One region of the Bradyrhizobium sp. CIAT3101 genome, then DNA from elsewhere that is predicted to be linked to it. Evidence: predicted binding sites of a transcription regulator. Region 1 holds the regulator's gene; the other holds the start of a gene.
What was found. Region 1 encodes PhoB, which activates phosphate uptake and scavenging genes when phosphate is short. Its sites were predicted from a motif close to TGTCATNNANCTGTCAT; they were not measured.
Positions count from the first base shown of each region.

Region 2: a site for PhoB is predicted at 2,891-2,907, ahead of QA645_RS17170 (inorganic phosphate transporter). Genes of this name have one in related genera too.

Region 1 is NZ_CP121634.1:9,080,898-9,088,594, forward strand. It holds gene QA645_RS42055 (aspartate aminotransferase family protein) at 1-909, opposite strand, end outside; gene QA645_RS42060 (GcrA family cell cycle regulator) at 1,363-1,875, shown strand; gene phoB (phosphate regulon transcriptional regulator PhoB) at 1,978-2,685, opposite strand; gene phoU (phosphate signaling complex protein PhoU) at 2,708-3,424, opposite strand; gene pstB (phosphate ABC transporter ATP-binding protein PstB) at 3,436-4,257, opposite strand; gene pstA (phosphate ABC transporter permease PstA) at 4,254-5,099, opposite strand; gene pstC (phosphate ABC transporter permease subunit PstC) at 5,101-6,090, opposite strand; gene pstS (phosphate ABC transporter substrate-binding protein PstS) at 6,268-7,281, opposite strand; gene QA645_RS42095 (ATP-binding protein) at 7,432-7,697, opposite strand, start outside.
Region 2 is NZ_CP121634.1:3,651,682-3,659,378, reverse strand. It holds gene QA645_RS17190 (sensor histidine kinase) at 1-591, shown strand, start outside; gene QA645_RS17185 (response regulator) at 588-977, shown strand; gene QA645_RS17180 (tautomerase family protein) at 1,245-1,664, shown strand; gene QA645_RS17175 (alpha/beta hydrolase) at 1,912-2,607, opposite strand; gene QA645_RS17170 (inorganic phosphate transporter) at 2,985-4,607, shown strand; gene QA645_RS17165 (ATP-binding sensor histidine kinase) at 4,718-7,697, opposite strand, start outside.

The sequences.
Region 1 (7,697 bases):
CACATGGTCGAAGAAGCCGGGCTTGAGCATGACGTCGAGCACTGCGTTCGCAGCCGAGATCGCCAGCGGATTGCCGCCGAAGGTCGAGCCGTGCGAGCCGGGCCCCATGCCGGAGGCCGCTTCCGCGGTCGCCAGCACCGCGCCGATCGGGAAGCCGCCGCCGAGCGCCTTCGCCAGCGACATCACGTCAGGCGTGACGCCGGTGCGCCGATGGGCGAAGAGATCGCCGGTGCGGCCCATGCCGGTCTGCACTTCATCGAAGGCGAGCAGCAGGCCCTTCTCGTCGCAGAGCTGGCGCAGCGCCTTGAGGAAGCCGGGAGGCGCCGAACGCACGCCACCCTCGCCCTGGATCGGCTCGATCAGGATACCGGCGGTCTGCGGACCGATCGCCTTCTTCACGGCCTCGATGTCGCCATGCGGGATCTGGTCGAAACCGTCCATCGGCGGGCCAAAACCTTCGAGATATTTTGCCGAGCCGGTCGCGGCCAGCGTCGCCAGCGTCCGACCGTGGAAGGCGCCTTCGAAGGTGATGATGCGGTAGCGCTCCGGATGCCCCTTGGAGAAGTGATGGTGGCGGACCAGCTTGATCACGCCCTCCAGCGCTTCGGCGCCGGAATTACAGAAGAACACGAAGTCGGCAAAACTCTCGTTGCAGAGACGCGCCGCGAGCTTCTCGCCATCCGGGCTCTGGAACAGGTTCGACATGTGCCAGAGTTTTGTCGCCTGCTCCTGCAGCGCCTTGACCAGCACGGGATGGGCATGGCCGAGCGCATTCACTGCAACGCCCGAGGTGAAATCGAGATAGCGATCGCCATTGGTCGCGATCAACCAGACGCCTTCACCGCGCTCAAAACCGATGTCGGCCCTGGCGAAAACGGGGAGCAAATGCGGTGCTACGCTGTTGGTCATGATGGTCTCTTTGGATGTTTCGGACGGCCTGAGCGTGCGTTGCGCAGCGCATCATTGGTCCGGAAAACGAAACGTGCCGCCTTTTAAGGGCGGCACGCATCGCCATCTTATGCCTGGCACCAATGGTGTCAATGCCGCCCGGAAAGCCCCGCGAAACGCTGATTCCGTAGTCTTGCGGTGCCGGATTTGCGGGTTTTTGGCCACGGAACATGTGGAAGCGAGTCGTCGGACTCTTGCGCGTGAGTCACGCCATATTGTAGCGTTTGCCTTGTCAGATACGACATCTCGTGCAGCGGTTCTGATCCCAAAAGTCCTCATGTACCGGCGTAAACGTTCGGGCGGCTCATTGCGCCCGGCGAACCTTAAGGGATTCTGGCGGCACGGGTTTTTCGAAGCTTAGGCATTCGTCGTGCCGCCCCAGGATGGCAGGCGCGCGGCGAAGGAAAGGTTACAATGACGGTTTTGACCTGGTCCGACGATCGCGTCGAGCAGTTGAAAAAGCTCTGGGAGGCCGGACTTTCGGCCAGCCAGATCGCCGCTGAGCTTGGGAATGTCACCCGCAACGCCGTGATCGGCAAGGTGCACAGGCTCGGCCTGTCGGGCCGCGCCAAGAGCCCGTCTTCGGCAGCTCCGCGGCCGCGCAAGGCGCGTCCGGCGCAGCACATGATGCGGGTGAGCAGGCCCATCGCGCGTGGCAATACCGCGCTGGCGCAGGCCTTCGAGGTCGAAGTCGAGGCTGAACCGGTCACCTACGACAACGTGGTGCCGATGAGCCAGCGGCTGTCGCTGCTCGAATTGAACGAGGCGACCTGCCACTGGCCGGTCGGCGATCCCTCGAGCCCGGATTTCTTCTTCTGCGGCGGCAAGGCGCTCTCCGGCCTGCCCTACTGCGCCCAGCACTCGCGGGTGGCGTATCAGCCGGCAGCGGATCGGCGGCGGGCGCCGGCGAAGCCTGGCACGCGGTAAGCGCATCCAGGTAATCTCGTCCCGGCACAAGGCCGGGACGACCGGGGAAATAAAAAAGCGCGCCATCCAGCGCGCTTTTTATTTTGTCTGCTTGCAAGAGCCTTAGGCCTGCTCGGCCTTTGCAAACCGGTCATCGAGCGCATAGCCCGCACCGCGCACCGTGCGGATCGGATCCTGCTCGCGACCAAGATTGAGCAGCTTGCGCAGGCGACCGATATGCACGTCGACGGTGCGCTCGTCGATATAGATGTCGCGGCCCCAGACGCTGTCGAGCAGCTGCTCGCGCGAGAACACGCGACCGGGGTGCTCCAGGAAAAACTCCAGCAGGCGATATTCGGTGGGGCCGAGATCGATCGGCCGGCCCGAGCGCGCCACGCGGCGCTTTTCGCGATCGAGCTCGATGTCACCGAAAGCGAGCACGGTTGCGAGCCGCTCGGGACTTGCGCGCCGCAGCAGACCCTTCACGCGGGCCAGCAGCTCGGGCACCGAGAACGGCTTGACGATGTAGTCGTCGGCGCCGGTCGCAAGGCCCCGCACCCGCTCGCTCTCCTCGCCGCGCGCGGTGAGCATGATGATCGGCAGCTGCTTGGTGTCGGACCGCGTCCGCAGCCGGCGGCACAGCTCGATGCCGGAAAGCCCCGGCAGCATCCAGTCGAGCACGATCAGATCGGGGATGTGCTCCTTGAGGCGGGTGTCGGCGTCGTCGCCGCGCATCACCGTCTCGACGTCATAGCCGTCGCCCTCGAGGTTGTAGCGGAGGAGCTCGGTGAGAGCTTCCTCGTCTTCAACCACCATAATGCGTGCGCCCATTGGGTCGTCGCTCCTTAAGGATTCAAGTATTGGGGACCGTGGTGGCGAAGGTCGTCATGTCGCCCTTCGGTCGCTTGTCGGTGATGGCCTGGCCTTCGATCATGTAGAACACGGTCTCGGCAATGTTGGTGGCGTGGTCGCCGATCCGCTCGATGTTCTTGGCGCAGAACATCAGATGGATGCAGAACGAGATGTTGCGCGGGTCCTCCATCATATAGGTGAGGAGCTCGCGGAACAGCGAGGTGCAGATGGCGTCGACTTCCTCGTCGCCCTTCCACACCGCCATCGCCGCCGGCAGATCGTGCGCGGCATATGCGTCCAGCACCGACTTGACCTGCTGCTGCACGAGGTCGGTCATGTGCTCGAGGCCGCGGAACAGCTTGAGCGGATGGAAATCCGTCTCCAGCGCCGCGACGCGCTTGCCCATGTTCTTGGCGAGGTCGCCGATGCGTTCGAGATCGGTCGCGACGCGCATGGCGCCGACGATTTCGCGCAGATCCACCGCCATCGGCTGGCGGCGCGCGATCGTGAGCACGGCGCGTTCCTCGATCTTCTTCTGCAGCGCGTCGAGCTCGGCGTCGATGGTGACGACGCGCTGGCCGAGCGCGATATCACGGCGGATCAGCGCGTCGACGGAATCGACGATCATGCGCTCGGCGATGCCGCCCATCTCGGCGACCAGGCGCGTGAGCTCCTGGAGGTCGGTGTCGAAGGCCTTTGCGGTATGTTCAGAACCCATGTCCTGTCTCCTCAGCCGAACCGGCCGGTAATGTAATCCTGCGTGCGCCGGTCGGACGGCGACGTGAAGATCTTGCTGGTGTCGTCGAACTCGATCAACTCGCCGAGATACATGAAGGCGGTCTTGTCGGAGACGCGAGCCGCTTGCTGCATGTTGTGGGTCACGATCGCGATCGTGTAATTCTCGGACAGCTCCTGGATCAGCTCCTCGACCTTCGCGGTCGAGATCGGATCGAGCGCCGAGCAGGGCTCGTCGAACAGGATCACCTCGGGCCGCACCGCGACGGTGCGGGCAATGCAGAGGCGCTGCTGCTGGCCGCCGGAGAGCGACAGGCCGGAGGCGTTCAGCTTGTCCTTGACCTCGTTCCACAGCGCGCCGCCGCGCAGGGCCTTCTCGACGCGATCGTCCATCTCCGACTTCGAGATCTTCTCGTAGAGACGGATGCCGAAGGCGATGTTCTCGTAGATCGTCATCGGGAACGGCGTCGGCTTCTGGAACACCATGCCGACGCGGGCGCGCAGCAGATTGAGGTCGAGCTTGGGATCGAGGATGTTGGTCTGGTCGAGCATCAGCTGACCGGAGACGCGCTGGCCCGGATAGAGGTCGTACATCCGGTTGAAGATGCGCAGCAGGGTCGACTTGCCGCAGCCCGACGGTCCGATGAACGCCGTGACGCGGTTGGTGCCGAGCGCCAGATTGATGTTCTTCAGCGCGTGGTGCTCGCCGTAATAGAAGTTGAGGTTGCGCACCGTTACCTTGGCCGGGGCTTCAGGCAGAGGCTGCGAGCCGGGATGAACGGCGGGCGTACTGACGGAAACAGACATTTCGCTCATTTTGCGGTCCTCTCGGCGCTCAGGATGCGCGCGCCAATGTTCAGGGCAAGCACGGTCAACGTGATCAGCAGGGCGCCGCTCCAGGCCAACTGCTTCCAGTAGGCATACGGGCTCTGCACGAAGTTGTTGATGGTGACCGGCAGGTTGGCCATCGTCTTGTTCAGGCCCAGGCTGAAGAACTGGTTCGACAGTGCGGTGAACAGCAGCGGCGCAGTCTCGCCGGCGACGCGGGCGGTGGCCAGCATCACGCCTGTGATGAGGCCCGAGCGCGCCGCACGATAGGCGATGCGCTTGATCACCAGCGAGCGCGGCAGGCCGAGCGCAGAGGCAGCCTCGCGCAGCGCGTTCGGCACCAGCAGCAGCATGTCCTCGGTCGTGCGCAGCACCACCGGGATCACGATCACGGCGAGTGCGAGCGAGCCTGCGATCGCCGAGAAGCCGCGCATCGGCACCACCACCGCGCCGTAGATGAACAGGCCGATGATGATCGAGGGCGCCGAGAGCAGGATGTCGTTGATGAAGCGGATCACCGAGGTCAGCTTGTCGTTGCGGCCGTACTCGGCGAGATAGGTGCCGGCGAACAGGCCGAGCGGCGCGCCGATGCCGACGCCGATCACGGTCATGATCAGGGAGCCGACGATGGCGTTGCGCAGACCGCCTTCAGTCGAGCCCGGAGGCGGCGTGTCCGCGACGAACAGTTCGAGGTTCAACCCGGCGAGGCCGTTATAGAGCAGCGTGACCAGGATCAGCGCGAGCCAGGTGACGCCGAAGGCGGCGGCACCGAAGCAGAGCCCGCGGATCACGATGTCCTTGCGGCGACGGCGTGAATAAATCGGGTTCATGTTACTTCCCCGCCTTCTTTTCCAGCCGCATCAGCATCAGCCGGGCGCCGGCGAGCACGAAGAACGTCAGCACGAACAGCAGCAGGCCGAGCAGGATCAGGCCGGACTGGTGCAGGCCGTCGCTCTCGGCGAATTCGGAGGCGATCGCCGCCGAGATCGTGGTGCCCGGCGCGAAGATCGATGACGAGATGCGGAACGAGTTGCCGATGATGAAGGTCACCGCCATGGTCTCGCCGAGCGCGCGGCCCAGTGCCAGCATGACGCCACCGATGATGCCGACACGGGTGTAGGGGATCACCACGCTGCGCACGACTTCCCAGGTGGTGCAGCCGACGCCGTAGGCGGCTTCCTTCAGCACCGGCGGCACCGTCTTGAACACGTCGACCGAGATCGAGGTGATGAAGGGCAGCACCATGATGGCGAGGATCAGCGCGGCGTTGAACAGGCTGAGATAGGACGGGGGGCCGGCGAAGATCGCGCCCAGCACGGGGACGCCATCGAAGATCTTGATCATGAAAGGCTGGAAGGTGTTGGCCAGGAACGGCCCCAGCACGAAGAAGCCCCACATGCCGTAGATGATCGAGGGAATGCCGGCGAGCAATTCAATCGCCATGCCGATGGGGCGGCGCAGCCATTGCGGGCAGAGCTCGGTGAGGAAGATCGCGATGCCGAGACCGACCGGAATGGCGATCAGCATCGCGATGAACGAGGTGACGAGCGTGCCGTACATCGGTCCGAGCGCGCCGAGCACGGGCGGATCGGCCGACGGCGCCCAGCGCTGCGTCCACAGGAACGCGAAGCCGTATTCCTTCATCGCCGGGAAGGCACCGACGATCAGCGACAGGATGATGCCGCCGAGGATGAGAAGCACCGAGATCGCACTGAGCCGCGTGATCCAGTAGAAGGTGACATCGCCGAGCTTGAACGCGCTCAACGCCTTGGCGCGATCATATGGTCCCGCGTCGTCGACGATATCGCTCTGAACGGCCATTTCTGCCACGCCGATCCCCTATGCCAAGAATATACGCTTTTTATTGGTCTCGTGCCCCGGATGCGGCGCTAGCTGCGAAGCGTTGCGACGTTGATCCGGGGCCTCGTTCTTGTGGGTCCCGGTTCAGCGCAGCAGCGTTCCACGCTGCCGCGCATCCGGGACACGAGAGGAGAGCGCTTAGCTCTTGATCTCGGCAGCCCAGGTCTTCTCGATCAGCTGGACGACGCTGTCCGGCATCGGGATGTAGTCGAGCTCTTCAGCCGCCTTGCCGCCGTTCTTGAAGGCCCAGCGGAAGAACTTGATGGCTTCCTGCGAGGCCGCCTTGTCGGTGGCGTCCTTGTGCATGAGGATGAAGGTCGCCGCCGTGATCGGCCAGGACTTGTCGCCGGGCTGGTCGGTCAGGATGACGTAGTAGCCGGGAGCCTTGGCCCAGTCGGCGTTGGAAGCGGCCGCCTGGAAGGCTTCGACGGTCGGCTGCACCGGCTTGCCGGCCTTGTTGACGAGGCCGGTGTAGGTCAGCTTGTTCTGCTTGGCATAGGCGTACTCGACGTAACCGATCGAGTTCTTGGTCTGGCTGATGTTGCCCGACACGCCTTCGTTGCCCTTGGCGCCGACGCCAACCGGCCACTCGACGGCGGTGCCCTCACCGACCTTGCTCTTCCAGTCGGCGCTGGCCTTGGAGAGGTAATTGGTGAAGTTGAAGGTGGTGCCCGAACCGTCCGAACGACGGACCACGGTGATCGCGTCCGACGGCAGCTTCACGTTCGGATTGAGCTTCTTGATCGCGGCGTCGTCCCACTTGGTGATCTTGCCGAGATAGATGTTGGCGAGGGTCTCGCCGTCGAACACCAGTTCGCCGGCCTTGACGCCTTCGAGGTTGACGACGGGAACGATGGCGCCCATCACCATCGGCCACTGGGCAAGGCCGTCCTTCTCGAGCTGTTCGGCCTTGAGCGGCGCGTCGCTGGCGCCGAAGGTCACGGTCTTGGCCTGGATCTGCTTGATGCCGCCGCCGGAGCCGATCGACTGATAGTTCAGGCCGTTGCCGGTCTCCTTCTTGTAGGCGTCAGCCCACTTCGAATAGATCGGGAATGGGAAGGTCGCGCCTGCACCCGTGATGTCGGCAGCAAAGGCCGCCGTCGTCGTTGCGGCGACCAAGCCGGCAGCGACGATCGTTTTGATGAAATTCATGCTGGTCTCCATACAGGGGAGCGAAGCGCCATCAGCGCCCGATCGCGCTCCCCGCGCCGCCCCTTTAGGAGCGGTCGGCTGTGCTTTTACGAAGGTTTCGTGACAGTCGGATGACACCTTCAAGCGATTGAAATCGCTTGATTTTCGTCCCTAAACTAAAGTCTTAGCCTGGGGAAAACAGGCCGTGAAAGTGGCCCCCTGTTTAGGGACACTTTCGATCAAAAGACGGCCGCGGTGACGGTTAAGAATATGTTTCACCAGCGATAATCCAAGACCGGTTCCACCCTGGGAGCGGCTGTCGCCGACGTCCACCCGGTAGAACCGTTCGGTCAGGCGCGGCAGGTGCTCGGGCGCGATGCCGGGTCCGAAATCCCGCACCATGACCCGGATTTCCTGAGGTCCGTCAGTCGCCGGGG
Region 2 (7,697 bases), 3.9 Mb from region 1:
CAGCACGGCGAGCGAGCCGATTCCATCGTCAAAAGCATGCTGCAGCATTCCCGCGCGCACTCGGGCGAGCACCGATCAGCCGACATCAATGCGCTGCTCGAAGAGAGTCTCAACCTGGCCTATCATGGCGCACGCGCCGAAAATTCGGCCTTCGACATCACGTTGCATCGTGAATTCGATCCCGAGGCTGGAATGAAGGACCTCTGCCCTCAGGAGATCACGCGTGTGCTGCTCAACCTGATCTCGAACGGCTTCTACGCCGCGACCAAGCGAAAGGAGACGGCCGGCGAAGGTTTCAGGCCGATCCTGAGCGCCCGCACCAGAGGCGTGCGCGATGGGGTCGAGATCAGCATTCGCGACAACGGCGCGGGCATCCCCCCGGAGGTCAAGGAGAAGATCTTCAACCCCTTCTTCACGACCAAACCGGCGGGCGAAGGAACGGGGCTTGGGCTTTCGATCTGTCACGACATCATCGTGAAGCAGTACGGAGGCCGCCTTGATGTCGCAACCGAGCCGGGCGTATTCACCGAGTTCACCATCACGCTGCCGCGCATCGCGGTGGCTCGCACTCACAAGGAAGAGCGCAATTGACCGTCTATATCCTGGTCGTGGATGACGAGCCCGACATCGAAACCCTGTTCCGCCAGCGCTTCCGGCACGATCTGCGTTCCGAGCGCTTTCACATGGAGTTCGCAACATCGGCTCCGGCAGCCCTCAAGCGTGTTGCGGAGATCCGCGACGCCTCGCTGATCCTCATCCTGTCGGACATCAACATGCCCGGGATGAGCGGGCTTGAGCTGCTGCCGGTCATGCGCGCGGCCCGCCCCGATGTGCCGGTTATCATGATCACCGCCTACGGCGATGCTGATACGCACAGGAGAGCGATCGAACACGGTGCAGAGGGTCTACTGACCAAGCCGATCGACTTCGGACTGTTGCGGAAGGAGATCGACACACGGCTCGAGCACGCGACATGAAGGCGGCCAGCATGGCACCGCCAGGATCGAGCGCAGACAAGGACGGCGCTCACCCCTCGCTGGCCATCGACTACTCTAGCCAACGAGGTGCCATCGCCCGGGCCTTTGCAACGTTTTATCTCGATATACAACGTTCTCTCGCGAGACTGGACTATAAGAGTTTCCTCTAACTTCTGCGCCCTCTCGTCAGCCGCGCTTCGCTACACTCTCGGACCATAGCTTAGCTCGGTTGTCAGAAGGCGCTTGATCGAAGAGCAGGAGAATTGCATGCCCAAGATGTTCGTTCACGCCCCCAGTGGTGTTTTCACGGCCGAGGCTCGCGCCAGCGTCGCTGCCGAACTGACTGACCTCGGAATGGCGTGCGAGCGCCTTGACGACACGCCGGCAATCCGATCGGGTGTTTGGGTGCTCTTCGCCGAACACGAGCCTGGCAGCATCTTCAGCGGTGGAAGAGCCGCGTCGCACCCGGTGATCGTCCTGCTGGTCAACGCAATCAAGGGAGGCCTCGACGATCCCGCCAGGAAGCGGCTCATTGAGGAGGGTACTGCGATCCTCGGCAAACACGCTGCGATCGGCGAAGGCAGGGTGCCGGCATATGTCGCGATCCAGGAGATCCCGGAGATCAATTGGGGGATGTACGGGAAGCAGGTCGATCTCTCATCGATGCGCGCCCCAGCGACCGCCTGACGGCGCATGGGTCTTCGCGGCGAAAGGAGATGGAGTCAAATTCCCCCATGTCGACCACGACAGTTGCCCGGCGCACTCGCGTCACCGCAGCGGGTCATGAGCGGGCCTCGCCCGTTCGACCGTCGATGGTCAGCAAAGGGCCAATAACTGACTTTCACGAGCAGGAACGAACTCATGCTTCCTCAACGGCGACGTTGAGGAAGCACGGACGCCAAGAGCGACGCCAAGAGCAAGGGCTTCGCCGTTACTATGCGGCCTGTCGCTGGATGTTGCGGGCGGCGTCCCGAATAACCTCGTACACCCGCCGAGGCTGAGAAAGCATCGGCACGTGACTTGTTGCAAGTTCCGTAACCTTGGCGTTCATGCGCTTGGCCAGGAAGCGCTCCAACTCGGGCTGTATGGTCCGATCCTCAGTACCGACGATGTAGGACGTCGGCTTGAGCTTCCAGGCGGCACCCGGAACGGGTTGACCAAAGAGATCGGCCAGCGGCGCCATTTGCGTAGCCCAAACCAGTTGCTGCTCGGCCTCCGGCAGGTCGCCTGCAAACTCGGGAACTCCGGATGGACGAAGCCATATGCGCCCGTCTGTCACGTCGATGTGCTGGAAAATGGGCGTGGCCGGGTACTTGTTTTGGTCGACAAGCGTTGTGTCGCCGTCCTCCGGTGCAAACGCACAGATATAAACGAGCGCTGCTACACGGCTGTCGGTCCCAGCCGCCGTGATGACGGTGCCACCGTATGAATGACCGACGAGAACGACAGGGCCGCTGGCGCGGTCAAACGAGGTCCGTACTGCGGCCGCGTCGTCAGCAACGGTGTTGAGATGGTTTTGCGTCGAGATCACTTGAAAGCCATCGGCCAAGAGCAGCGGGATCACTTTGCTGTAACATGACCCATCAGCCCAAAGGCCGTGTGCGAAAACGATGGTGGGCTTGTCGGACATCTCTGACCTCCGAATGTTGACGAGACGGCGCGTAGCCAGGACCCTACCCTGTCCGCATCGGCGGTCCGCGCTAAGAGAAATAAAACGTCGTAAATCGTGGAACGCGACGTCAATCCCGCAGATCAGTGCCGCGACCAATCACGTTGCTGAATTAAGCCCGGTGTCTTGGATAATGCCAAGATTGGACACCGACAGAAGCTGACGCTCTACAGCCTGTTCAGGAGTCGCCAGCGGTTGTCGGCAATTGGATCGCCTCCCCGTGACGAGCAGACCGTCACGCACTTGTCATATATATGTCATGTAAACGTAGTTTTTTTGTCACCTTGAGAAGCGCTGCATGCCCGATTGATTTCATAGCCAATTTCAAGGGGTTAGCAATGAGCGATATCACTTTACCCGGTTCGATCGAGCCCGCCCTCCGCAAAGGCCCCGATCTTGAGAAAGGCTTTCACCCGCTGACGGGCATCATTTACTTAGGGGTGATCGCCGCCGCACTGCTGTTCGTGGCTTACAGCATTTATGCAGACGTCGACGCTACCGGCGCGGGAAAGACGTCCTACTTTGCCTTTCTGCTTCTATTCGTGGCGTTGCTGATCGCGCTCGCGTTCGAATTCGTCAATGGATTTCACGATACTGCCAACGCCGTTGCCACTGTCATTTACACGCGCTCGATGCCAGCCCACGTGGCCGTGGTCTGGTCCGGCATCTTCAACTTGATCGGCGTGCTGCTATCGAGCGGCGCGGTCGCCTTCGGTATCGTCTCATTGCTGCCGGTGGAACTGATACTGCAAGTCGGCAGCAGCGCGGGCTTCGCAATGGTGTTCGCGCTCTTGATAGCCGCCATCATCTGGAACGTGGGCACCTGGTATTTCGGGTTGCCGGCATCGAGTTCGCACACCCTGATCGGATCAATTATGGGTGTCGGTATCGCCAACGCGCTCATGCGCGGCCGCGATGGGACCTCAGGCGTGGACTGGTCGCAGGCCGTCAATATCGCCAAAGCACTGCTGCTATCGCCGCTGTTCGGCTTCGCGCTCGCGGCAGTACTGCTCTATGTCCTTAAAGGAGCATTGCTGCGCGTAACGCCAGCGCTATTTGGAGAACCCCAGGGCGATCAGCCACCTCCGGCGTGGATCCGGGGCATCTTGATTCTGACCTGCACGCTGGTCAGCTTCTTCCACGGCTCCAACGACGGGCAAAAGGGCATGGGCCTGATCATGCTCATCCTGATCGGAACGGTGCCGACGGCTTATGCGCTCAACCGCTCAATGCCCGCAAGTCAGATCGAACGGTTTGCCGCCAACTCTGTCGCTGCAAGCCAAGTCATCGAGAGCAAGGCCGCTGGCCGCCGCGTGACGGACAATCCTCGGCCAGCAGTGACCAGCTATATTGCATTGCGCCAGATCGACGACGCCACCTTCCCGTCGCTGGCAGTCCTGGTGCGCGAAATCAACGATCAAGTCGCGCAATACGGCTCCCTGGCGAAGTTTCCGGCTGACGCCGTCGGCAACACTCGCAACGATATGTACCTGGTTTCAGAAGCTCTGCGTCTGCTCATGAAGAGTAACGAGCATGGGTTCAGCGGCGCCGAAGTCGCCACCCTCAACAGCTACAAGGCGTCGCTGGACAGCGCGACAAAATTCATCCCTACATGGGTGAAGATCGCGGTTGCGATCGCGCTCGGCCTCGGAACGATGGTCGGCTGGAAGCGTATCGTCGTGACGGTTGGTGAGAAGATTGGCAAGACGCATTTGACTTACGCGCAAGGAGCGTGTGCCGAAATCACAGCGGCTGCCACGATTGCAGCGGCCGATGGCTATGGCTTGCCGGTGTCGACAACGCATGTGTTATCTAGCGGCATCGCCGGCACAATGACGGCGAATGGATCGGGTTTGCAATGGTCGACGATCCGCAACATCGCGATGGCTTGGGTGTTGACATTGCCGGTGGCCATGTTGATCTCCGGTTCGCTCTACTTCTTATTCTCCCATATCTTTTAACGGCTCGAGGCGGAAGAAGGATTTGAGCTGCTTTCTTCAGTCAATAGAGGAGCGATCCGATTTTACAGCGCCGTAGCACGAGCTCGGAAATGGCGGCCGGAAATGAGGAGCTATTGTTGCCGAGCCTTTGGGATGGTGAAGTGAAAGGCAGCGCCTTGCGGAAGATTTGCCTCAGCCCAAATTCTTCCTCCGTGGCTCTCTACGATTGAACGACAGATCGATAGTCCCATTCCCATGCCGCCCGGCTTGGTTGTGAAGAATGGGTCGAAAAGCCGGTCGAGTTGCTCCGGGTTGATGCCCTTCCCCGTATCTCGCACGGACACAAGTACGCCGTGCGAGCCCTTCATGGTAGAACTAATCAAGAGCTCGCGGCGCGCTTGGCCGACCTCTTCCAGGGCATGTACGGCATTGACAATTAAATTGAGCACCACTTGTTGCATCTGGGTCCGATCGGCTTCAACGAACGGCAAGCCGCTCGCCAACTGCGTACGAATAGAGATGTGACTCCGTGCGGCTTCGCCACGCGTGAGCTCAACGACTTCGGATACAAGTCGGTTGAATTCCATGCGCTCCGCGCGCAGCGGCGCCTTTGTTACGAGATTACGTGTACGATCGACAACGTTACCTACCCGACGGCCGTCTTCGGCGATCCTTTCCAGTAGTCGTTGAACTTCCGTTAGGTTTGGTGGCTGATGAGCAAGCCACCGTAGCGACGCTTCGGCGCTGCCGATTATTGCCGTGACGGGCTGATTGACCTCATGGGCTATCGAAGCCGAAAGTTGCCCCATGGTCGCGACGCGGTTCGCGTGCGCGAGCTCCATCTGAGTCTCGCGGTAGCGTCGCTCGCTTTCGCGCGCCTCGGCCTCTGCCCGCCGCCGCTCAGTCAGATCGAGAACAAAGGCGACGGCTTGATTCTCATTGTCGAGGAGAGCTGCACCAACCAGCACGGGCACGCGGCCGCCATCCTTCCGCAAATACTCCCTTTCGTACGGCTGCAACGTGCCAGCAATCTTTATGTTCTCGCTCTCCTCCGTAACTCGGTCGCGCCACTCCGGCGGTATGTAATCCGTCCAGGCCACACGGCCGGACATCAACTCCTTTCGATCGATTCCCAGCATGCGGAGAAAAGTATCATTTGCCTCCGTGATGCGACCATCGAGTTCAAAGAAGACGATCCCGATGATGTTGGCCTCAACGAGGCGCCGAACCTTCGCCTCTTGCTTCTGCAGATCGCCATAAAGTCGAGAATTCTCCAGGGAGACAGCCGCCTGCGACGCGAGCAGTCTCAGCGCTGTCATACGGCCAGGTGCAAAGGCGCTGGGAGTTAGGTTGTTCTCGAGGTAAAGCGCGCCAACGAGTTCGCCCCGGTTCACCATGGGCAGGCAGAGAACGGACCGCACTCCGCTATTGACGATGTAGGGGTCGGCTGCGAATGCAGATTGGGCGGCGTCGTCGAGGACAATGCTCTCTTGACCATGCAAGACATATCGGAGCACGGCCTCTGGCAAGAGGGCCTCCGTTACAGCCACATCGCGCAGATGCACAACCACCCGGTCATCGGCAGTGTTACCTTCTGCGACAATCCGTGGCGAAGCGCCACGCGCGAGAATTAGCAAACCCCGCTCGGCACAAGCCTGCTCAATGGCAATGCGCATCAGGGTATCGATCAACTTCTCGAGCACCAACTCGCTGGAGACGACCTGCGAAACCTTGATCACGGTTGCGAGATCGAGATGTTCGATCGACGCTCCAATCGTTTCCGTCGGACTTGGCGCAGGCTCTTGCGCCCTCAGATCCGGATACCTTTCCCCGAGTTGTCTCACCTTCCCGCCGGCGCCCCAGCGCAGGTAGCCAAAGCGGGCCTCCTGTAGATAGGTGCGCGCTATTTTTCCAAATCCGCGCTTCCCGTAAAAGCGCGCCGCGAGCTCATTCGCGAGCGCCTCAATATGAACGAGGCCGTTTGCTCCGGCGGAGGCAATCGCCTCTTCGTAGAGCTGCTCGGCGTCGAGCAGATGGCTCTCAATCCGAGCGATTTCAGCGGCTACAAGCGCAACGTGGCTCTTCAAACTCTCCGGGTAGACAGCGGCCGCATATGCCAGATGACCGCGATGGACCTTTAGCTCCTCTACGAGCGCGCCCCGCTCCTGGCTCGACACAGTCTCGGCGCCGGCAGCGCGCGCCAAGGCCGCATAGAAATGGAATTCGGATACCGCAATATGGGAGGGGACAGCCCACCACAGAAGCGGCTCGACCTTCCGCGCCGCAAGAGTCGCTCCCAGATGATCCCCCGAAAAGAACAGGCGTTGCAGCTTGCGTATCAAAAGCCAGGCGAGCTCGACTGTGCGGCCTGCATGTTTTCCCAGCGGCTCCTCGAAGCGCCCCTCGTCGAAGTTCGATTCGACGCCCCGGAGGGCAAGGATAAGACCGTGTTGCCCTGCGACGATATTTGCCAAAAGAGCGAAATGGGCGCTGTTCAGGTAATCGAGCAGTCGTTCCGCTTCTTTCTGGACATCCTGCAAGCGCTCCCCCGCCGCCAGCATCGCTGAGATCAGGCCGGACGCGGTATACCCGGCGCTATTGAGATCGCCGAGTTCGTTGGCGGCGTCGAAAGCGCGCCGAAGCACAGCCACCCGCTCCCGCGGATCGACGACATGCGAATATTCGCGGTAGACGCGTGCACGAAATCTATGCAACCCGCGTCTCTCCATCAGGTCAACACCAAGGCGACCAAATTCGATGCTCTCCCGTAGGCGGCCGAAACGCCCCAGCAGCTTGCCGAGCCAGACATAGGCCCAACAGGATACGTCCGTGTTTCCTTGCTCAATGCTGACGCTTACCGCCTTCGCCACGATCAGACCCGTCAGGTTTCCGTCTGCTGTCCAAAAGGCGGGTTCGCTAAGCGCCAGGAGGACGTCCATCTTGGCTCGCCCCAACGGATCATCCATGACGGGCAGGTCGATCAGACTGCTAATCGGACGAGAGTCAATGAGATCCCATAGGCGCCGGTATTCTTCATCAATCTCCTGTGTCGACGGATGAGATGACCAAACGATGCCGAGGGTACGCAGGCAATCAAGGCCAATTTCGAGA